2 regions of the Paenibacillus sp. sptzw28 genome follow, and region 2 is predicted to be linked to the other one. Evidence: predicted binding sites of a transcription regulator. Region 2 holds the regulator's gene; the other holds the start of a gene.
What was found. Region 2 encodes LexA, which represses DNA repair genes until DNA is damaged. Its sites were predicted from a motif close to CGAACATATGTTCG; they were not measured.

Region 1: the regulator LexA is predicted to act here: its motif matches at 1,266-1,279, upstream of KZ483_RS20645 (DNA polymerase IV).

What each region holds. Positions count from the first base shown of each region.
Region 1 covers NZ_CP080545.1:4,499,376-4,510,541, forward strand. Annotated here, with positions in the region: gene KZ483_RS20635 (MerR family transcriptional regulator) at 39-488, shown strand; gene KZ483_RS20640 (DinB family protein) at 523-1,065, opposite strand; gene KZ483_RS20645 (DNA polymerase IV) at 1,299-2,552, shown strand; gene KZ483_RS20650 (YhjD family protein) at 2,549-3,022, shown strand; gene KZ483_RS20655 (mannose-1-phosphate guanylyltransferase) at 3,238-4,317, opposite strand; gene KZ483_RS20660 (glycosyltransferase) at 4,310-5,413, opposite strand; gene KZ483_RS20665 (glycosyltransferase family 4 protein) at 5,413-6,588, opposite strand; gene KZ483_RS20670 (helix-turn-helix domain-containing protein) at 6,800-7,075, shown strand; gene KZ483_RS20675 (DUF1861 family protein) at 7,065-8,006, shown strand; gene KZ483_RS20680 (50S ribosomal protein L25) at 8,149-8,727, shown strand; gene KZ483_RS20685 (HAD family hydrolase) at 8,751-9,482, opposite strand; gene KZ483_RS20690 (UPF0158 family protein) at 9,563-10,036, opposite strand; gene KZ483_RS20695 (VOC family protein) at 10,301-10,723, opposite strand; gene KZ483_RS20700 (aspartate aminotransferase type Ic) at 10,806-11,166, opposite strand, start outside.
Region 2 covers NZ_CP080545.1:3,018,979-3,030,144, forward strand. Annotated here, with positions in the region: gene KZ483_RS13420 (AAA family ATPase) at 1-406, shown strand, start outside; gene hflX (GTPase HflX) at 427-1,719, shown strand; gene KZ483_RS13430 (methionine gamma-lyase family protein) at 1,793-3,049, shown strand; gene KZ483_RS13435 (MerR family transcriptional regulator) at 3,111-3,521, shown strand; gene glnA (type I glutamate--ammonia ligase) at 3,560-4,897, shown strand; gene KZ483_RS13445 (hypothetical protein) at 5,094-5,681, shown strand; gene lexA (transcriptional repressor LexA) at 5,765-6,385, opposite strand; gene KZ483_RS13455 (LysM peptidoglycan-binding domain-containing protein) at 6,612-6,989, shown strand; gene KZ483_RS13460 (DUF896 domain-containing protein) at 7,103-7,303, shown strand; gene KZ483_RS13465 (aldo/keto reductase) at 7,378-8,364, shown strand; gene KZ483_RS13470 (hypothetical protein) at 8,516-9,034, shown strand; gene KZ483_RS13475 (HAD family hydrolase) at 9,059-9,844, shown strand; gene cysC (adenylyl-sulfate kinase) at 10,075-10,674, opposite strand; gene KZ483_RS13485 (1,2-dihydroxy-3-keto-5-methylthiopentene dioxygenase) at 10,939-11,166, opposite strand, start outside.

The sequences.
Region 1 (11,166 bases), 1.5 Mb from region 2:
TTCGAGATAACTCTAAGTCAATAGAAAGAGGTAAAACGATGAATTATACCATTAGTGATGTTGCCAGAATTTTCAATCTTTCGGTGCATACCTTGCGTTTTTATGATAAAGAAGGGCTTTTCCCATTTATTTCACGAAACAAATCCGGGAACAGGGTGTTCACTGCCTGGGATCTGGATTGGATCGCGTTGATTTGCTGCCTGAAAAATACCGGCATGCAAATCAAAGATATTAAGCAATATTGTGATTGGGCCAAGGAAGGCAGTATAACAGGAGAAATCCGAAAAGAATTGTTCAATAAGCATCGAACAACCGTATTAAAACAAATCGAGGATTTAAACAAAAATCTGGAACTCATTGATACGAAAATTGCTTTTTACGAAAATCCCGAGAATGACCAATTGATGGACCAGCTTGCCCGGAAAGTTGCAGGAGATAATATGTATCCTTTGACGCCGCAACCCCGATATCCTGATCACATATCTTAGAATGTCTTTGGACAAAAAAGCTGACTTCGGAGTGTCAACCGAAGTCAGCTTCTTTACTTATAAACTCGTGATACCACTTTCTAAGCTGATTAATTTGGGCCTGATGATAGCGGCTATGGTCAGCCATGTGCCATAGTCCCCAGCGTATGGTTGCTTGCTTTTCATTTTCATGTCCAAAGGTGACGACTTTATCCAGATCGGCATCTGTTAATTGTGTACATGCGTCCTTCAACATTTTTACTACACCTTCATATTCCGACATAAGTGTGTTCAAAGACTTCCCTTTGACCATCGGAAGCCTATTATTTGCATCTATCATGGGTCCATATTGCTCTATTAAAGAATGAGGAAGCGGTTGTCCTTTGATTCTATATACCCAATTAAGATCAACATACATGATATGTTTTATTAACTGAGCGGTGCTATTAAAGCTGTTGTTTGGACCCTTGTAATCTACTTCTTCCTGCGACATGCCATCAGTGATTAATTGCAGTCGTTGGCTGTTCTCTTCCACGGCGGAATATAATATTCCCACAATAGGTGACATATCTGCCTCACCCCGCAAATCATAAAGCATCCTAGCTCATCCTCCCTCGCTATATTATTGTTCACATTTAATATTAGTTTACATGATGTTTAATCCAATGATAATACTTCCCCCAATTAATAGCATACGCTGACTTGTCCCTCTGCCAGATCATAGTACGATTTGAGCCCGATTTGCACAGGAAAAAATTTACCTGTATACGAACGCGCATTCTCGTCATATAATAATCACGAACTAACGTTCGTATTGAAGGGGTGAACAGAATGGAGCGGACGATTTTTCTCGTTGACGGTCAATCGTTTTACGCTTCTGTTGAAAAAGCGGGGCGGCCGGACCTGCGCGATAAGCCGATAGCCGTCGGCGACCCGGAAAGAAAGGGCGGTATCATTCTTGCCGCCTGTCCAATCGCGAAGGCTAACGGTGTTACTACGGCCTCACGTGTAGGGGAGGCGCTCGATAAGTGTCCGGATCTTATCGTCGTGCGTCCGCGCATGCAAACGTATATAAGCATTTCGCTGTTTATCTCTGAAATCTTCGCGTCATTTACTGACCAGGTCGAGCCATATTCGATCGATGAGCAGTTTCTCGATGTAACCGGCTCCGTTAAATACTTCGGTTCACCTCGCGAAATCGCGCGACAGATACAAGAGCGTGTATTAATCTCGACAGGCGTATGGTCGCGCGTTGGGATTGGACCGACGAAGATATTAGCGAAAATGGCGACGGACAACTTCGCCAAAAAGCGGCCCGACGGCATTTTCGAGCTTAATCAGGACAATATCGAGGCGGTGCTTTGGCCGCTGCCCGTACACCAAATGTTTATGGTCGCCAGCCGGATGACCAATCATTTTTTGCGGATGGGCCTCAGCACAATCGGAGACATCGCGCGGCTTGATTTCGGTGATTTCAAAGCGAAGATGCGGCGGCGGATGGGGCGTCAGAGCGATATACAAGCGGGCTACTACTGGCAGACTGCACGCGGTATCGATCCTTCGCCTGTCGTAACCGGTATTCGGTCTCAGATAAAAAATATCAGTCATGGAAAAACGTTGCGATGGCGGTTATATACAAAGCTTAAGGATATTGAAGTCGTGTTATTAGAACTCGTCGTTGAAGTTTGTCAGCGTGCGCGCGGCTACGGTTATCAAGGCCGAGTCGTATCGGTTGGCGCTGGGGAAACGGACGGGGAACGGTCGGCGGGATTCAGCCGACAAATGACGCTGCATCAACCGACATCCTTAACGCACGAAGTCGCGGCGGCCGCGCTTAAACTCTTCACGAAGCATTGGAGCGGAATGCCGATCAGCCATCTTAGCGTCACCTTGTCTCAGCTATCGGAGGATAACGTCATTCAGTTGACTCTATTCGAAGACCGGTCCCGCGTGTATCGCAAAGAAAGCGCGATAGACGAGATTAAACGAAGGTTCGGAACCAATGCTGTTATGCGAGCTTCATCCTTGCTGGAGGCGGGAGTAGCGCGAGAGAGAGCGGAGCAAATTGGAGGCCACTTTAAATGAGCAAATTGGACGGGAATGAACGCTGGAAGACGAAAATGCTGCTGACGGAGCATGCGGAACAGTACAATTCGAAGCCTGATACTGCTCGGAAAGTTATGACGACTGAGGAACGTATTATGGTACGTGACTATATCCTTCTGCCGCATATGGAGAAGATGATTCAACGCAGCATCTCCGACGTTGAAAATTCGAACAACATTTTAAAACGTCTTTATTTCGCTGCCGGGAGCAAAGTATTGTTGATGATTTCGGAGGATTTTTATAAGCTGCGCGGCGAGCTGAGGAAAAGAAATATCCGAGTGGTGGCCGATGAACAGGAGGAGATGGTTGTTTATCATCGCTGCTTCTGCCGCGGTTACGAGGAGAAATTCGGGATGACCCGGGATGTTATGCGCTCGGAAATCAGCGTCCAGCTGACGAAGTATATCGCGGAGCTGCTTGCGCGGTTGAAGGCAAAGGAGATGAAGTGACCCGTGACAATTATTTCGAATTCCCTCCACTCCGCAATTTCACCATAAACATGGTACTTAACTGAACAAAAATTGGGAGCAAGTTATTTTATGAGCGCGCGCTTGTAATGCGTTATCCTACCCGTTAACGAACGAAGGCTGCCGACAATTTCAGCGGCAGCTTCGTATTATATAAGCTCTTGTCTTCCGACCGTTTCGGAAACAGAACCATTTCTCTATACATATTCGATCATCCCTTTTTCCTTTAGCATATCGACGATCTCCTTGACAGACTGTGCTTTATATTTGGGACAGATCAATAATGCATCCCCTGTGTCCGCGATGATTAAACCGTCTATGCCTATTGTTGTAATCAGTCTGCCGTTTCCATATATGATCGAATTTCGCGTATCGATGCCCATGTAATTCGCTTTTACAATATTACCTGACTCATCCGGAGGGAAAATCGCTCCAAGAGCATCCCAGCTGCCGATATCATTCCAGCCAAAATTACCAGGCAGGACAACGACTTCATCGCAGCGTTCAAGTATCCCGTAGTCAATAGAAATATATTGCAGCATCGGATAAATCTTATTTATCATATCCTCTTCCGATTCGGTTCCCAGGTGATCTCTGAGCGGAAGCATCGTTTTATAAAGTCTGGGCAGATAACGTTTGAAGTTTTCGATGATGACAGACGTTTTCCAAATAAATATACCGCTGTTCCACAAATAATGTCCGGAGGATAAATAAGCTTGCGCTTTTTGAAAATTTGGTTTTTCTACAAACTCATCTACTTCATAGATGGGACAAGGACTTGTCGTATATGGCACATTATCATAGGAAATATATCCATAGCCTGTAGAAGGAAACGTCGGTTTGATTCCGATGGTTACGATCTTGTCTGTATCCATTGCCGCCGTACAGGCTTCGTTCAGCGTTTGCCGGAATTGGTTCTCATCGGTAATGTAATGATCGGATGGCAGTACAACCATCAAGGAATCGCCGTGTAATTTTTCAATAAAGAAGGCCGCAAAAAGAATGCTTGCAGCGGTGTTTCGAGCTACGGGTTCGATCAATATGTTACCTTTCAAGACACTTCTGTGCATGATACTCTCAAGCAATGCGGCTTGCGACCGATTCGTAACGATTACCGTATTTTCTTGAGGGATGATCCCTTTGAACCTCTCGATGGTATCATTTAACATAATATCGTTACCGCTAATATTAAGAAGCTGCTTCGGTGTTTCCTCTCTGGATAGCGGCCAGAACCGAGTACCGCCCCCGCCTGCAAGTATAGTTGCGAATTTATTCATGATGCATGACCAGTCGGGCAATAGAGTAAGAAATTATACTCTCCGAGCCTTGGTTCAGGTTCAAGCCTGTCGAATGAATGCCATCATAGCAGCCGCCGGTTTGCGGATCTATCAAAGAGAGATTCAACGAATTATGGCCTAAATACCATTCGTAACACAGAGCTGCCCGTTTCAGATAGGTGGGATCTTCGAGTACGGTATAAGCCTCCTTACAGGCCAGCAGCATTTCGCATGCTTCTATGGGCTGCTCATCATAAAGCGCGGCGTCGCCACCGCGAAGCTGCCAGCCATGACTGCCGATAGGCTTGAAATAACCTTCCGGGGAAAAGGTCTTCGATATCAGAAAATCAAGGCTTTCCTTTGCGGCCTTCTTCAGTTCGTCTCTGCCTGAAATACGGGCGGCTTTGAATAACGCCCAAGGAAGCATTGCATTGCCGTAGGTCAAGCTGTCCTCAAACCAATTCCAGCCGCCGCTTTTATTCCGAATATATTGGTTTTGCAAACGTGAAGCCATATGATCTATTAAGCTCGAGATGGTGTTCCGCGGCAGAAATTCCGCCGATTCCTTACTGCTTTCAATATGTGGATACGGAAACGAGTAGGCTAACGCATGTGGGGTTTCCAGCAGGAAGCTCAGCCCTACAATTGCATAGGCTTGTGCTCGCGGAGAGCCCAGCGCTTGTACCTGCGGAATTGCCTGATTAATCATGTAGCGGCAGGTGTTTTGTAAGTTGTCCGGTACGATAGAATGAGAGAGCGTAAAGCCGAGTGCCCAAAGGGTGCGTCCTTGACAATCTTCGGAGCCTCTATCTTCTAAAAAAAGACGGTTATAATCCATGAAATTTCTAAAGCTTCCATCCGGATTCTGAGAGTGATAGATGAACGAAGTGTAAGTTTGTATAAGGCCCAGCGCTTGTGAATTTCTACCGGTGCTGTACATTAGCACAGCGGCAATTAATGCCCGTGCATTATCGTCTGTCGTATATCCTCTCGTACGATCGGGAACACCGAATTTAGTATGCTGAAAGATTCCTGTATCATCTGTAAGCCTGTGCATATAATCGGTCTGTAAGTGAGCAATGGTTTGCACCTTCATTAAATCACACTCCTCTTCGATAAATGATCTATGCTTTCATGAAAGACAGCTGCATACCGTTTGGCGATTTCGCCCCACATCATTGTTTGCCCAAGGGCGAGTGTTCGAGCTTCCATTTCCTTGACCAGTGACGGGTTCCCAAGCAGCTTAAGTATGCATGCTTCCAAAGAGGAAGAGTTACGGAAATCCGCAAGCAAGCCTCTGCCGCCTGCGAGCATTTCCTCTGCATAACGGTAAGGAGTCGAAACAATGACTCTTCCATAACCGATACCGTAAGCCAAGGTTCCGCTAACCGCTTGATCCTTTCCCAAATAAGGGGTCATGTAAATGTCGGACATAACAAGGGATTCAATTACTTCTTCCTGAGATAACAGTTTATCGACAAATAGAATGTTATCAGCCAAACCGAATTTTCTTATAAGTTCCGTCAGCTTCTGTCTATACACTTCACCTGTTTCCCGTTTGACTACGGGATGTGTCTTTCCCCATATGATATATAGTGAGTCCGGGTGCTGTTCTACAACTCCCCGCATTGCCTCTATGCCGTATTCAATTCCTTTACCCGGACTTAAAAAACCGAAGGTTGAAAGGATCCTCCGGTCTGCAAATCCATATTCTTCTTTAAGCTTTGTTCTTGACTTCGTTCTAACAAATGGTACGCCATGATGAATGAACGTGATTTTGTTTATATCTATTCCATAAATTGAATTCAGGTCTATTACGGTAGACTGACTCATTGTTACGACTTTAACGCTTAATTCTGCAATCCGGTTCATTATATGGCGCTGTTTAGGGCTGGGCTTTGTTAATACGGTGTGAAAGATGACAACATACGGGATTTTCAATCTCTCGACAAAGGGAATAAGAAATTCGCCGCTTTCACCACCATAAATCCCGAATTCATGCTGGATAACGAGGAGGTTAACGCTTGAGAGATTCAGATGATCGGCAGCATCCAAATAATCCGACAACCTCTGTTGATCGATTTGCATCACAACTTGCTCCTGATAGTTGTACGACTCCTTGTTGTTTACCGCAATAATGCGAGGTATGTTAAAGCCTTGTTTCTGAGCGAATTGATCCAATAAGTCTTGTGTGAATGTGGCAATGCCACATTCTCTTGGCAGGCTGGTTCCTAAAAAGACGATATTCCGATTACTGCTGGTATTCTTCAAGTTAGTACCTCCCATTAACGTTTCATATTATTTGGGAATAAAAAAAGAAAATAAAGAGACCTTTATTTTCTGAAATAAATCAACCGCTGTTCAATTTTCTAAAAAATATTCTATATCTTTCCATGATCACAGTTTACCATGACCATTTTTTCTTGTCAAATTATTGACTCTCCACATTGATCGATATATATTGTTGTAGGAGGTGCTGGAAATGTCAGCCATACGAAGCAACTTGAAAGAGGTCATGGAAAACCATGATCCTGGTTTATCAATCCGTAAACTTGCCAAAGATGTTAATTATCACTTTGATTCCATTCGAAGAATGTATAAGGATGAGATGGTTCAGTATCCGCGAGATCTGCTTCTTAAGCTCTGTATATATTTTAAGGTACAGCCTGGGCAGCTCATTGTAATCGATGAGATTGAACGAAGTGAATGTACCACATATGAATCGAATGAGCATCAGGGGGACAAGAATGATAGTTGAAGGAACAGAGGCTGAGACTTGCGAACAACTGCTGGTTAAATTTCGTGCTGCTCCTCGAGCAGCTAAAGTGGAAAAGTTAATGTTCTCGGGTGTCGGCAAACGTGATGTTTATAATATAACTGCGCCTTTCAACTATGATGGGGAAGAAGTTATCGTGGGAAGGGTTGAGGAACGCGACAGTGAGTTTTCGCAAGTGTTCTTCTTTACGCAAACAGACGAAGTTTGGAATCCGAGAGTGCATACACACACCTATAATTTGCAGGATCCTTTCATAACCATGATTAAGGGAGAGCTGATTTTTGGTGGTGTTGAAGTCATCACTGCAGCCGATAATTCCAATAAAATCGTTTCTTGGGTTACTCAATTTTACCGGGGGCTCAGTATCGATTCTCTATGTCACTTCTCCTCCGGTCCCGGCACAATGAAGGATATTCGATTAATTGAACTAGCCGACGGCAGAATCGGTGTTTTTACCAGACCGCAAGGAATTAGGGGCGGAAGAGGGCAAATTGGATTTACAATTATCCGTTCTTTGGAGGAGCTTGATGAACAAACCTTTATCGATGCGGATATAATTCAAGACCAATTTGTCGCTGAAGAATGGGGAGGCGCGAACGAGGCGCATTTATTGAAAAATGGTCTTGTTGGTGTCCTGGGACATATCGCTTGTTTCGATAACCAAAAGAATAAGCATTACTACTCTATGGTTTTTTCAATAAATCCCGAGACATGTGAGAAAACGCCCATTAAAATCATAGCGGCGAGAAGCGATTTTCCGGAAGGACCCGAGAAACGGCCTGACCTTGAAGATGTAATATTCAGCGGCGGGCTTATACGGTTAAATAATGGCCGGGCAATGCTTTCAGTAGGGGTTAGTGACGCCGAAGCTTATCGAATTGAGATTCCGGATCCTTTTATAGAGTATGAATAGTGTTAAAATCCTGAAAAAAGTCTATCTGGCTGATAGAATAAAAAATTTAATGTTCTTGCTCTCAATTTGACAAGATCTTATGGTCGTGGTATGATCTTAATTGACAAGAAATTATGGTCAAAAGAGAGCAGGAATCAAAATTATGAGTAAAACCATTCAATTAAGCGAACGAGCCGGCACATCAAAGTCCATTATGAAGCAAGGAAGAAAGTTGGGACGAATTCCGGCTGTGTTATATGGGATAGGAAAAACAACGGTTTCAGTCGAAGTGAATGAGAAAGAAGTACTGGAAGTGCTTAGAAAAAATCCGCGAGCCATTCTGCAGGCTGCGATACCGGGTTCGGGTGTTCTTCCGGTACTAATTCAAAACGTGCAACGGGAAACGTTGACCGGCAAGCTGGTTCATATTGACTTTCACCATGTGAACATGAACGAAAGCATGAACAGCATGGTCAAGATTCATTTTTACGGTGAACCAACCGGTGTGAAAGCAGGCGGAGTCCTTCAGGTGGAGATGTATGAAGTCGAGGTTCAATGCATGCCAGATCATCTGCCCTCTTCCATGGAAGTCGATGTGAGCGGACTTGCAATCGGCGATCAACTACTCGTTTCCGATCTGGTCTTCCGGGACGGAATCGAAGTACTGTCTGACCCGAATTCGGTCATGATCCAGATCAAGACCGTTCATGAGGAAGCGCTGGAATCGTCTGAAACTGCCTGACCCAAGAAACAGACAAGACAGGACTATGCATAAAAAGGATTGGAAATGAATCGGACTTCTTCAGGTGCATTTCCCATTGCAATTCCTAGTCCGGCATATTCAATCATGTCTAAATCATTATAAAAATCACCAATCGCAATCATCTCGGACGGATTGATTCCATACAATTCGAGGATTTTTCTCAGACCATTGGTCTTACTGGTCTGATGGTGAACGTACTCTTTGAAAAATTCGGCGTTCGCTCTTATTTTGATTTTCGATGGTAAGGTCATATTTTGCCAACCGTTAACTCGGTTCTCATCATCAATAGTGAGTTTCATTACGTTCTCCTTTAATTGCATAACATCATGATGGATTGTGTAACGAATCTCATACTGTTTGCATTTATCCACCTGATAGGGACTCATTAACTCTACGTAATGATTGAAAGCTGTTGTCAAAGAGAAATGGATATCATTTTGTCGGCAGAAGCTAATTAACGGCGAAATTTCTTCGATGGTAAATGAATGCTCGTGTACGATTTCTTTCGTCCGATTATTAATCGTAACAGCTCCATCGTTTGAAACTAAAATTCCTTGAAAATCAAGAGCTTGGATAATTCGTTCTGTCTGCATGTAATATCGTCCAGTCGCAATCACGACCTGAATCCCGGCGTCCTGTGCCTTTTTAACTGCTTCAATGTGTTTTGCAGATAACTGACTCTGACTATTCAACAGTGTGCCATCAAGGTCTAAGGCAACTAATTTATAACGAATGTCCGTTCACCCACCTTTGAGATGTTAACCAAGCCGTTCAGCTGGCTGCCTTTTCAACATTTTACATTAGAAAGAATGAACTACTCCTGTATTTCAATATCATTATCCTTACACCATTCTCTTACTAATTCTCTTATCTTGTTTTCTTTGTACTTATACCATTGTCTATCGATATCATGTTCAATTATCCCATCTTTAAATCTCCGAAAGGCTCCCCTTCCTTGAATGGATTCATACAGTTCGTCCCTAATTAATTGATTATCGATTGTCCCTATGAATTCTTCCATGATTTCATACTCGTTGTATTCGTTTCTTAATGTATAATCGACATAGATCCCATCCTCATCCTCCATAATGCTTATTGCTTGCTTTATATTTCCCCTCTGCCATTCCGGAAATTTCTCGAGTGGTATTTCATCTTCCGCCGCCCTTATTTCTTCACGAGTTAATGTAATAACTTCTGCTGTTCGAGTATTTATATATGTAAAAGTATCATCAATTTGAACCTCGAGTTCATCAATTAGCTCATCAATCTTAACAGGTATGACATTCATCCTCATCATCCTTCCTTTCTTTAGAGTAACATTTTACTCAATGATACATTAAAGCTGCCTTACTGCCTACTTTCTATTTGCCGAATCGGCCGCGTCTCACTTACTGAGCAATTTCGGGCCACAAAATGCAATAAAGCCACCGAACGATTCGGTAGCCTCAAGATATTATTGCACTATTATACGATTTCACACCAAACATCATAATGCAGCGTATTGCGGGAATTTTCATTCGTCGAACAGGGACGCAAGTTATCCTTTATGCTTTTAACTTTGGATTTCAGTATAAATTTGAAAGGTCACACCGAATTTGTCAGTTACATCACCAAAACCTGGGCTAAAAGGGGTCTCTTCAAAGGGCATATTAACTTGACCGTCTTGCCGTAGGGCTTCAAAAAAACGTTTGGATTTTTCCAGGCTGTTAGTTGAAATGCAAATTGTGACCTGTTTGCCCTTTGGAATAGACGAACCAGTTGGAGCATCCGAAAACATGAGTTCCGATTCGCCAACTCGTAACTTTGCGTGTGCCACAAGATTCATTAAATCATCAGTGAAAGTATCAGGCATTTCCGGCATGTCTCCGTAAGTACTTATTGTGAGGACTTCGGCATCTATTGCTTGTTCATAAAACTGAATAGCTTCCCTTGCGTTCCCTTCCATGTTTAGATAAGGGGTAAGTTTTACTGTCATCATGATCAACTCCTTTTTTTTCAATCATAGCTTATAAATAATGCTTTGATTTCTTTTAGATTGCTATGTTGTATTGAAACAGCTATCTTTCTGCTAGAATTTTATTGATACTTGCCAATTGGATACAAACACATAATATCTCGATTGATTTCTCTAGTTCTTTCAAAGATGGAAAGGTAGGGGCTATGCGTATATTACGGTCGCGCAGGTCCTTGCCGTAAGGAAAAGTCGCTCCGGCCGGAGTCAATGTTACACCGGCATCGGCTGCCATTTTTACAACGATCTTGGCACAACTGTCCAATGTATTCAGACTAATGAAGTATCCTCCATTTGGTTTGTTCCAGGTTGCAATATTCTTCCCGCCCAGCTCTGAATCTAATTTATTTAGGACCATCTCAAATTTGGGTCTAATAATAGCTGCATGTTTTTCCATATGACTTCGT
Region 2 (11,166 bases):
GGAGGACCACCGCAATCAGTTCGTGCTTATACTTGCGGGGTACCCGCTGGAGATAGAACATTTCTTGCTGACAAATCCGGGGCTGCCGTCGCGGTTTCCAATCCAGATCGATTTCGCCGACTACTCCGTCGACCAGCTTGTCCAAATCGCGGAATTAATGGCGAAGGACCGGGACTACACTTTGATGCCGCAGTCGCTGTTCAAGCTGCGTCAGCACCTGATGCAGGAGAAGACGGCCTCTTTGTATTCATTCAGCAATGCGCGTTATGTGCGCAACGCAATTGAGAAAGCGTTCCGCCATCAGGCGGTCCGACTGTTGAACCAATATCCGAACGGGTCGCCTGGAAGACAGGAGCTGATGGCGATCCGTCCGGAGGATCTGAAATGGGAAAATAAACAGATATAGAAAGGAGTACCTCACAAGCTATGCGACAAACAACTTACGATACGGATACTGATTTGCACGATCGCGCAGTGCTTGTCAGTCTTGTGACGCCGGAGGTTAAGAGAGGCTCAGCCGACCCGGAGCATTCGCTGCAGGAACTCGTCAATCTGGCGGAGACGGCCGGCGTGGAAGTTCTGACTACGATGACGCAAAACAAGGAAGCCCGCGACACCAAATGGTTTATCGGCAAAGGCAAAGTGGAAGAGCTGAAGGCGTTGACGGAAGAGCTTGGCGCCACCACCGCCATATTCGATCAGGAACTCTCCGGCGCCCAGGTACGCAATTTGGAGGAAGCGCTTGATTTGAAAATCATTGACCGGACGCAGCTCATCCTTGACATCTTCGCACAGCGTGCAAAGACCCGCGAGGGCATTATCCAGGTCGAATTAGCGCAGCTCAGCTATCTGCTGCCGCGATTGTCCGGCCACGGCAAGAACCTGTCCAGGCTGGGCGGCGGGATCGGAACACGCGGGCCCGGCGAAACGAAGCTCGAAACCGACCGCCGTCATATCCGGGACCGGATCTCCGACTTGAAGTCGGTGCTGGACGAGGTTGTTCGCCACCGTACGCTTCACCGCGAGCGCCGGCGTAAATCCGGCGTACAGCAGGTCGCCCTGGTCGGATATACCAACGCCGGTAAATCGACGCTGCTTCGCGAGCTGACGAGCGCGGATGTGTACGTGGAAAACCAACTTTTTGCAACACTTGATCCGACATCCCGCAATCTTGAGCTTCCAAGCGGCAAAGAAGTCATTTTGACAGACACGGTCGGATTTATTCAAAACCTGCCGCACGACCTGGTAGCGGCTTTCCGTGCGACGCTGGAAGAGGTGTGCGAAGCCGATCTCGTGCTGCATGTGGTGGACAGCTCATCGCCGATGCGCGATGAGCAAATGGCCGTCGTCGACAAGATACTCGGCGATCTCGGGGCGTCGGACAAGCCGCAATTGACGATATATAATAAAATTGACTTATTCAATGCGGACGGCTCGGATCTAATGCCGGCAAACGGTCAAGACACGCTTGTCATAAGCGCATTTAATGCCGGTGATCTTCTTCGACTTCGAGAGACGATCCAGAATAAACTGTCGGGGGATACGAGAACCTTCGTCCTTCCTGCCGAGCGGGGCGATTTGATCGCGCTTGCTTATCGGACGGGAGAAGTGACTCACCAGGAGATCGACGGCGATTCGCTGCTTTTGACTGTGGAATTAAACAAGCAGGATTATGAAGTGCATGGCTATAAGCTGGAAGCCTACATTAAACAGCAATAGACCTCATGCATGCGATTCGTTAACAGAGGAGAGACAGAAGGCTGTGGCGCTGCAGGAGAATGGAATTTGGGGGATGCTTGTGAAATGGGCGGAAGCCGCTGAAGAGCAGGTATATGGCGTGTTCCGCGCGGTTGATTCTGTTTCTGAGCGGAATCAGTGGAAGGTCATCCGCGCTTTTCAGAAGCATCGGGTAAGCGATTATCATTTTAACGGTTCGACCGGTTACGGCTACAACGACCGAGGCCGGGAAGTGCTTGATCTGGTCTATGCCGACGTGTTCGGGGCTCAGGCAGCGCTGGTTAGACCGCATTTCGTATCCGGTACGCATACAATAGGCTGTGCGCTGTTCGGTCTGCTTCGGCCCGGCGACGAGCTGCTGTATATAACGGGAAGGCCGTACGATACGCTGCATAAAGTAATTGGTAAGCCTGGCGACGGCACAGGGTCTTTGCAGGATTTCGGAATCCGTTATGCAGAAGCGCCGCTTGCGGTGGATGGTTCTGTTGACTGGGAAGCCGTCGAATCACGAATGACGGAGAGAACCAAGGTTGTCGGAATACAGCGCTCTCGCGGCTACGATTGGCGTTCATCGTATAGCGTCGCTCAAATCGGCGAGATGGTTAAGCGTGTCAAAGCGCTGAAGCCCGATGTTTTCGTATTTGTCGATAACTGCTACGGCGAATTCACCGAAGAGGCGGAACCGACAGAGGTCGGCGTTGATTTAATCGCGGGTTCGCTCATCAAAAATCCCGGTGGAGGATTGGCGCCGACTGGCGGCTATGTTGCGGGAACGAAGGAAGCGGTTGAGCTGACTGCCTACCGATTGACGGCGCCGGGAATCGGCGGCGAGGTCGGCGCTACGCTCGGCACGCTTCGCGCCATGTTCCAAGGACTGTTCCTGTCGCCGCACCTGGTCGGACAAGCGCTGAAAGGGAGCGTCTTCGCCTCAGCGATGTTTGAGAATCTTGGATTCGAGACGAATCCGCGCTGGGACGAGCCTCGAACCGATCTGATTCAAGCGGTGAGATTCGCTGAAAGCGGTCAGTTGATCGCCTTCGTTCAAGGGATCCAGCGCGCGGCGGCGGTTGACGCACATGTCGTGCCTGAACCGTGGGACATGCCCGGATACGAGCATCCGGTCATTATGGCAGCGGGCACCTTCATGCAGGGGGGCAGCTTGGAGCTATCAGCAGATGCTCCGATACGCGAGCCGTACATCGCTTATATGCAGGGCGGACTCACTTATTCGCACGTCAAATACGGTGTTCTGAATGCTTTATCCACGCTTGCAGAACGAGAGTTGATTGTAATTAAACCTTACACAACTTGACATGTTTTTGGCAGAGCGGTACAATAGGGCATATATCAGAAACTGGAAGGTGCGATGCGACATGGGTGACGAAATACGCAGAAATATGGCGCTTTTTCCGATCGGCATCGTCATGAAGTTAACCGACTTGACCGCGCGTCAAATCCGTTACTACGAGCAGCATGAATTGATTGTTCCGGCTCGTACGGCAGGCAATCAGCGGCTGTTTTCGTTCAACGATGTGGAGAGGCTTTTAGAAATTAAATCGCTTATCGAGAAGGGTGTCAACATCGCCGGCATCAAGCAAGTTATGAATCCGGTTTCCAAAGAATCGGAAGAGGCGACTGTTCTGAGCGAGCAATCGGAGGTTAAGCGCCGCGAGCTTTCCGACGCTCAGCTGCACCGTTTGCTGAAGCAGCAATTACTGGAGAAGAGGCCGGGCAAAGCCTCGATGATTCAAGGCCAGCTGTCCCGTTTCTATAACAAAAAGTAATCAGCCTTCCATTACCTTACTTCAAAGGAGATGATTCCGTGAGCTACACCAAATACAACAAAGAGGATATCCTTCGTATTGCACAGGAACAGAACGTTCGTTTTATCCGTCTGCAGTTCACCGATTTGCTCGGAACGATTAAAAACGTGGAGATTCCGGTAAGTCAGCTGGAGAAAGCGTTGGATAACAAAATGATGTTCGACGGCTCGTCCATTGAAGGTTACGTACGGATTGAAGAGTCCGATATGTATTTGTATCCGGATTTAGATACATGGGTTGTTTTCCCTTGGGTGACACAGGATCGAGTTGCTCGCTTGATTTGCGACATTTATATGCCTGACGGTACGCCGTTTGCCGGTGATCCGCGCGGCATTCTAAAGCGTGCCCTGAAGGAAGCCGAGGAACTTGGATTTAGCGCAATGAACGTGGGACCGGAACCGGAGTTTTTCCTGTTCAAGACTGATGATAAAGGCGAACCGACGACCGAGCTTAACGACCAGGGCGGTTACTTTGACCTTGCGCCGATGGATCTCGGCGAGAACTGCCGCCGCGAGATCGTTCTGACGCTTGAGGAAATGGGATTTGAAATTGAAGCTTCACATCATGAGGTTGCACCGGGCCAGCATGAAATCGATTTTAAATATGCGAATGCCATTAAAGCGGCCGATCAAATCCAGACCTTTAAGCTTGTTGTTAAGACGGTCGCCCGTCAGCACGGCTTACATGCTACATTTATGCCCAAACCGCTTTTTGGCGTCAACGGGTCTGGCATGCACTGCCACATTTCGCTGTTCCGCGGTCAAGAGAACGCCTTCTATGATGAGAGCGACAAGGCCGGCTTAAGCCACACGGCACGTTATTATATGGCCGGTGTTCTTCGCCATGCCCGCGCATTCGCAGCAATTACCAACCCGACGGTCAATTCCTATAAGCGTCTGGTTCCCGGTTATGAGGCGCCTTGCTATGTCGCTTGGTCGGCAAGCAACCGCAGTCCAATGATCCGAATTCCTGCCTCCCGCGGTCTCAGCACCCGTATCGAGGTGCGCAACCCTGACCCTGCCGCCAATCCGTATCTGGCTTTGGCCGTCATGCTTAGGGCAGGTCTTGACGGAATCCAGAATAAGCTTCCACTTCCGGCTCCAACGGATCGCAATGTATATATCATGACTGAGGAAGAGCGGATCGATGAAGGCATACCTAGCTTGCCCGAGAATCTTAAGGATGCAATCGATGAAATGCTTCGCGACGAAGTCATCTGCGATGCACTCGGCGATCACGCGCTTGCTCATTTCTTTGAACTGAAAGAAATTGAGTGGGACATGTACCGGACCCAGGTTCACCAATGGGAACGGGACCAATACTTGACACTGTATTAGAGAGCTATTACTGACATTAACATTACGTAAACTTCGGTTAATGAACATACAGGTGACAAAAAAACTGCCAAGCTGTCTGGAAACAGACCGATTGGCAGTTTTTTAATACTCAGAACTATAAATTCGATTTATAGCTTTCACTTTGCCTATTCCGTGCGAATATAATGCATCATATTAAGATAACGGGGGAGTTCAGATGGGGAGGAATGCTGCTGGAGTGCAATCTTTCGGACTGTCCGGCGATATCTTACTGCGGGTGGCGGCACAGATGCTGCCCTTTTACCGCAAGATAGCCTTTAATAAAACATTCGCCGATGCTTGGTCAAAGGCTGTCCGAGAACTTGATCTGGATACGATGGAGCAAGCGTTCAAATCTGCTTCCCCTTCCGCTCCGGTTGACGGTTTATCGGTAAACGGTATCGGATATTTCATCGATTTCCGGCTTCCGAAGCCGGTGATTCAATATACGAACGGGACCGCCCTTCAGCTGGGTAAAGCACGATTTGAATTTTCTACACCGATTCATCGATCGATAGCGAGGGCTGTCTTACCATTGTACCGGGCATTATCACGCTTTTCAGCCTACGCTTCGGCCGTTGCTGCCGCAATCCGCCGCAAAGATTCGAGATCTCTTCAAAGGTTGATCAGCGTGAGAGTGAGGACAAAGGCGCTTCAATCCGTCAAAATTAAATACTCCGGTATTAACCTTGAGTTTAAATATAAAAGCAGTAAATTGGCCTATAACAATATGTTATACCGCGAATCGTCGATTTCCGGCATTTGATCGAAAGATGGCAAGAGGGGCTGCGGCATTCGCCAAAACGGCAGTGCGGCAGCCCCTCTATTGTTAAGTATTCAAAAAGCGGTTTAGTGAATATCGCGGAAAAGGCCGATGACTTTGCCTAATATGGTGACGTTACGTAGTCGTATCGGATCCATTGTCGAGTTCTCAGGCTGCAGCCGGATATGGTCTCTCTCCCGGTAAAATGTCTTAACCGTGGCTTCGTCGTCCTCCGTCATGGCGACGACGATATCACCGTTAATTGCGGAAGGTTGTTGGCGTACGATGACATAATCGCCGTCATGAATGCCGGCGTCAATCATGCTTTCACCGATGACGTTAAGGATAAAGACATTATGGTCGCCTACTTTGCTTGCCGGAAGAGGGAAATACTCCTCAATGTTCTCTGTCGCCGTAATCGGGACACCGGCTGTAACTTTACCGACTACAGGAACCTTCGCAACCGCGAGCGGGAATGGAAGCTCGTTGTCGTCCTGATCTAATATTTCGATCGCTCTTGGCTTCGTCGGGTCACGACGGATCAGTCCTTTTTTCTCCAGGCGGTCCAGATGCCCGTGTACGGTAGAACTTGAAGCAAGTCCGACCGCTTCGCCGATTTCCCGTACGGACGGCGGATAGCCTTTCTCCCGTACTTCCGTCTTGATAAATTCAAGTATCGCCTGCTGGCGGTTGGATAGTTTCGACACGAGAATCACTCCAAATGTTTCATTTGTGTCAAATTATAACACAGAACCGGAGTTCGTACAAACATAAGTTCGAGAAACAAGGGTTCGTATTTTTGGGGCTGAATTCGCTTCTTCGTATGGCGCGAATGTTTACGAACAAATGTTCCAAAAAGCTGTTGACTGCAAACGAATGTTCGTGTTATTCTGATTTCAGCAAGAATAGAACAAACGTTTGGGGTGTTGGGGAATGATAACAACAATATCTTCGTACTCTACTAATTATAAAGGATCTAGCGATAAGGTTGTGCGCAAACGTTCGTGGGCGGATCGCCGTTTCGAACGGGTGGTCGTGAGACTGGCTGCAGCATCGTTGCTGTTCGTTATTCTGTTCACAGGATTTACTTTAATGAAGAGTGATGCTAGCGGTGAACATCTCGCAGAACCGGCAGCGGGTGAGAAAGTGATTTACATAAGCCCGGGCGATACGCTTTGGAGTATTGCCGGCGGGTTACGTAAGGAAGGGGAAGATTTGCGGCGAATAATTTACGATTTGAAGGAACGCAACAATCTCTCCTCAAGCACTCTAAAGGCGGGGCAACTATTAATCATTCCGGCGGACTACTAGTCCGCTTTTTTTTATTTCCATAGTGTTCGGATATCCTCTCTGCCTTGACAATGCAGGTCTGAAAATGTCAAAGTAAAAGATGGAATGTTGGCACAAATATTGAGAGGAGCGTAATGGTTTTGGAGAAGCTGATCGCACGTATTAACGAGCTTTCACGTAAAAACAAGACGGTCGGTTTGACGCCCGAAGAGCTTGTCGAGCGCGATGCTCTGCGGCAAAAGTATTTGGATACCTTCAAGCAAAATTTCAAAAACCAGCTGGACACGATTAAATTCACAGAGGACGAGGACGACAACGACAACATCAAGCATTAATTCCGATGAGGTTAACGAGACTTCCGCCGGACACCGCGGGTTGTTGAAGATTGTCCAATAAGGAGGTATGACAGGTGCAGTATCGATTGTTGGGTAGAAGCGGCCTTGCCGTATCGCAGCTGTGTCTGGGTACGATGACGTTTGGCAACACGACAAGCGAGAGCGATTCCATTGAGATGATAGACCGTTTTTTCGAACGGGGCGGAAATTTTGTGGACACGGCAAATGTTTATGTATCCGGGCGTTCGGAGGAGATTGTGGGCAAAGCAATTAAAGACCGCCGCTCTGAGGTGGTACTTGCGACCAAGGTCCGTTTTCCGACTGCAGATCACCCGAACGGAGTCGGCGTTTCGCGCAAGCACATTATGGATTGCGTCGAAGCGAGTTTGAAACGGCTGCAGACCGATTATATCGATTTATATCAGGTTCATGTATGGGATCACGCGACTCCGATCGAGGAAACGATCCGTGCGCTTGACGACCTGGTCACGACAGGGAAAGTCCGTTATATCGGATGCTCGAATTTTTTTGCTTGGCAGCTCATGAAGTCGCTGGCCTGCAGCGATGCTAACCGATATGTTCGTTTTATATCGGTACAGCCGCAGTACAGCTTGGTCAGCCGTGAAATGGACCGTGAGATGATGTCGCTTTGTTTGGAAGAGAATGTAGGCGTCATTCCATGGGCTCCGCTTGGCGGCGGTTTCTTGACGGGACGTTATACAAGGGAGGAGCCGACATACGGCCGTCTAACGACCAAGATGGGAGAGAGTTCATGGGGGGTCCGCGGCACCGAACGCAACTTTTCCATCCTGAGCGCCGTACTTGAAGCTGCCAAGGAACTGGAGAAGACACCCGCCCAAGTTTCCCTCAGCTGGCTTCTTCAGCGTGAAGGCATTACATCGCCTATATTCGGAGCAAGCACGCTTGAGCAGTTTGAAGACAACATGGGGGCGATCGGATGGAACATGCCCGAGCCGGTATGGAACCGCTTGAATGAAGCGAGCTCGCTTCCGTCCGAATATCCGAACAGGTTCATCGCTAAATTCGCAAGGCCGTTTTGAATGAGTGGAATATAGCGCTTACGATATGAATAATGCTCCAATTGCCGGTGCAATATTCAGCTATGCTTACGAAGTAAGTTTTGCTCCGCAAAACTTTGCTTATGCTTACGATGTGAATATTGCTGGCGCAATATTCTGAGGGGGAACAATCGTGTCAAGATCTTGGGAACGCAAAATACAGAAAAATCAGAGTCAGCTAAACAAGCAGCGCAAGAAGCAGGGGATAGCGCCATTATCGGTCAGCAAGTCAACAAGCCATCCGGTGGAGACTTTCAAAGGAAGAAGCCTGCTAATGCCGTCTTTCCTGCTGTTGTTCACCTTGTTTTACGTCATAATCAATCTTACCGGCGGTGCGTATAAGCAGGCGGGTTATATGTTCTGGATAACGATCGGGTGCTATATTTTGCTTGCGGTTCTGTTTATTATGCGCCGTCCGTACCTGTCGATCGGTAAGGATTTCGTTCGCTCACGCCGTTTCGGAGGCGACCGGACGCTGTATGTCAGTTCAATTAAAGGCATTACGGTGTCGAAGGGCAATGTCCTGATTGAGCAGCCCAAGGGCGGCAGCTGGATGTTCTCCCGGTTCATTAACCGTTATCCGACCGATATGATGGCAGAGCGGCTGCGTGCATTTGCAAGCAGCAATCAAATTCCGTTTACGGAGAAATAAAGCGACTGGAGTGGAGTAACCGTTATGGCTAAGAAGGCGGTATTGTTTGATTTGGATGACACGTTGTTGTGGGACGATCGAAGCGTGAAGGAAGCTTTCGAAGCGACCTGCAATAAGGCATCTGCCGCGACCGGGGTAGATGCAGGAGCGCTCGAGGAATCGGTTCGGCGTGAAGCGCGTGCCTTGTACGAATCGTACGAGACGTTTCCGTTTACCAAAATGATCGGGATCAACCCGTTCGAAGGCTTGTGGGCCAATTTCCTCGAAGGTGATCAGGTTGACTTCAGGAAGCTTCAACAGCTCGCTCCCGGGTACCGCCGCGAAGCGTGGACGCGCGGCTTGAAAGCGCTTGGTGTAGACGACGCGGCGCTTGGCGCCGAGCTCGCCGAGCTGTTTCCGGCGGAGCGGCGCAAGCGCCCGATCGTATATGAAGAAACGTTCCGTGTTCTTGACCGGTTGAAAGGAAAATACAAGCTGCTGCTCCTTACGAACGGATCGCCGGATCTACAGAAGGAAAAGCTCGCGGGAGTGCCGGAGCTGGCGCCCTATTTCGATACGATCATTATTTCCGGAGAATTCGGCGAAGGAAAACCGGCCGCACCGATTTTCCGCCACGCGCTGGAGCGACTCGGTATCGAGCCGGAAGACGGTATAATGGTCGGCGATAAGCTTACGACGGATATTCTCGGTGCGAATACGATTGGAATGACCTCCGTTTGGATTAACCGCCATGGGGTTGTGCGAACGGATGAAATCGTCCCGACGCATGAGATAAAGCATTTGGAAGAGCTGCTTGCTTTATTAGGCTAAAGTATGTAATATCGGCACACATCAGAACCCGCAGACTATATTGATAGTGCGGGTTTTCCTGTATCATCCGAACCAGAGCGGGATACAAACGAACACTATTATATTCGTCTATCCTTGTAAAAGTTGGCGTTCCGACATTGTCTTGGAGTTGCTGTTCGCTGCTGAGTCCATTCCAGGGGCGAAGAAGGCACTTTGACCGCACCTTCTACAATTCTTCATTATAATCCGCGTTATGAAGTTGTTTCATCGCCAAAAGTTATGAACCCCAGCAGCTGTAAACAGGTAATCACCTTTTCCGCACTTTGTTCCGTGGATTCATTTTCGGTATCAATAATCAAGTCCGGCTGTTCCGGCTCCTCATACGGATCGGTGATACCGGTAAACTGAGTAATTTCACCGGCAAGAGCCCGCTGGTACAACCCTTTTACATCCCTTCGAATGCATTCCTTCAAAGTGCATTTTACATATACTTCTATAAAAGGATCGAGTTCGCGACGCAAAATATCTCTCATGCTTTTGTAAGGGGTAATAAACGAGCCCAGGACGATAACCCTGTTGCGAGAGAGCAGCTTTGCAATATAAGCCGCACGTTCGATATTTTTAAATCGGTCTTCCCGTGAAAAATTCAACTCCGCACATAGATGTTTACGGATTTCATCACCATCCAATATCTCGACAGGCAGCCCGGCTGCAGTCAGCTTCTCTTGAACCATACGACTGACGGTGCTTTTGCCGGAACCGGATAAGCCGGTAAACCATACCGTAACTCCTTTGTGCAATTGTTTCATTCCCCTCATTATTCGTAATAGTATAACTCCCTCTATTATCATATGAATCTCTAATGATTGCGTTTGGACTTTGGCGATCAGTCAAATCACTTGGGTGCATGTCATGAACTTTTCTAGGTGGAGGTACATACCATATGGAGGGGATTTGCGCCTGATCAATCACATAATCCGATTAAAGAAAGTCACAGTGAGAATGTAAAGGTGGAAGTTGAGTTTTCCAACTGAACAATGCCGCTAAAAAAATTGCCCTTGGCTGCAGTTAGCATGCCAGGGGCATTTAAACCTTCATTTAGCAGCTGCAGCACGCTAGTTTTGCGTTTTTAGGAATGACGGGTCTTCGAACGGATGCGCGATCCAGCCTTCCGTCTCAATAAACAGGCGGACTGCGACGATTTGACGATTGTCCATCAATGTAAAGAAGTGCGGTTTGTGCTCAGGTACGGAGATCACATCGCCGGCTTCCAGCTCGACGTCGAAATATCCGACTTCGTCGCTGCCCTTAATAATGAAAATACCGCGTCCGGCCGTAATGGC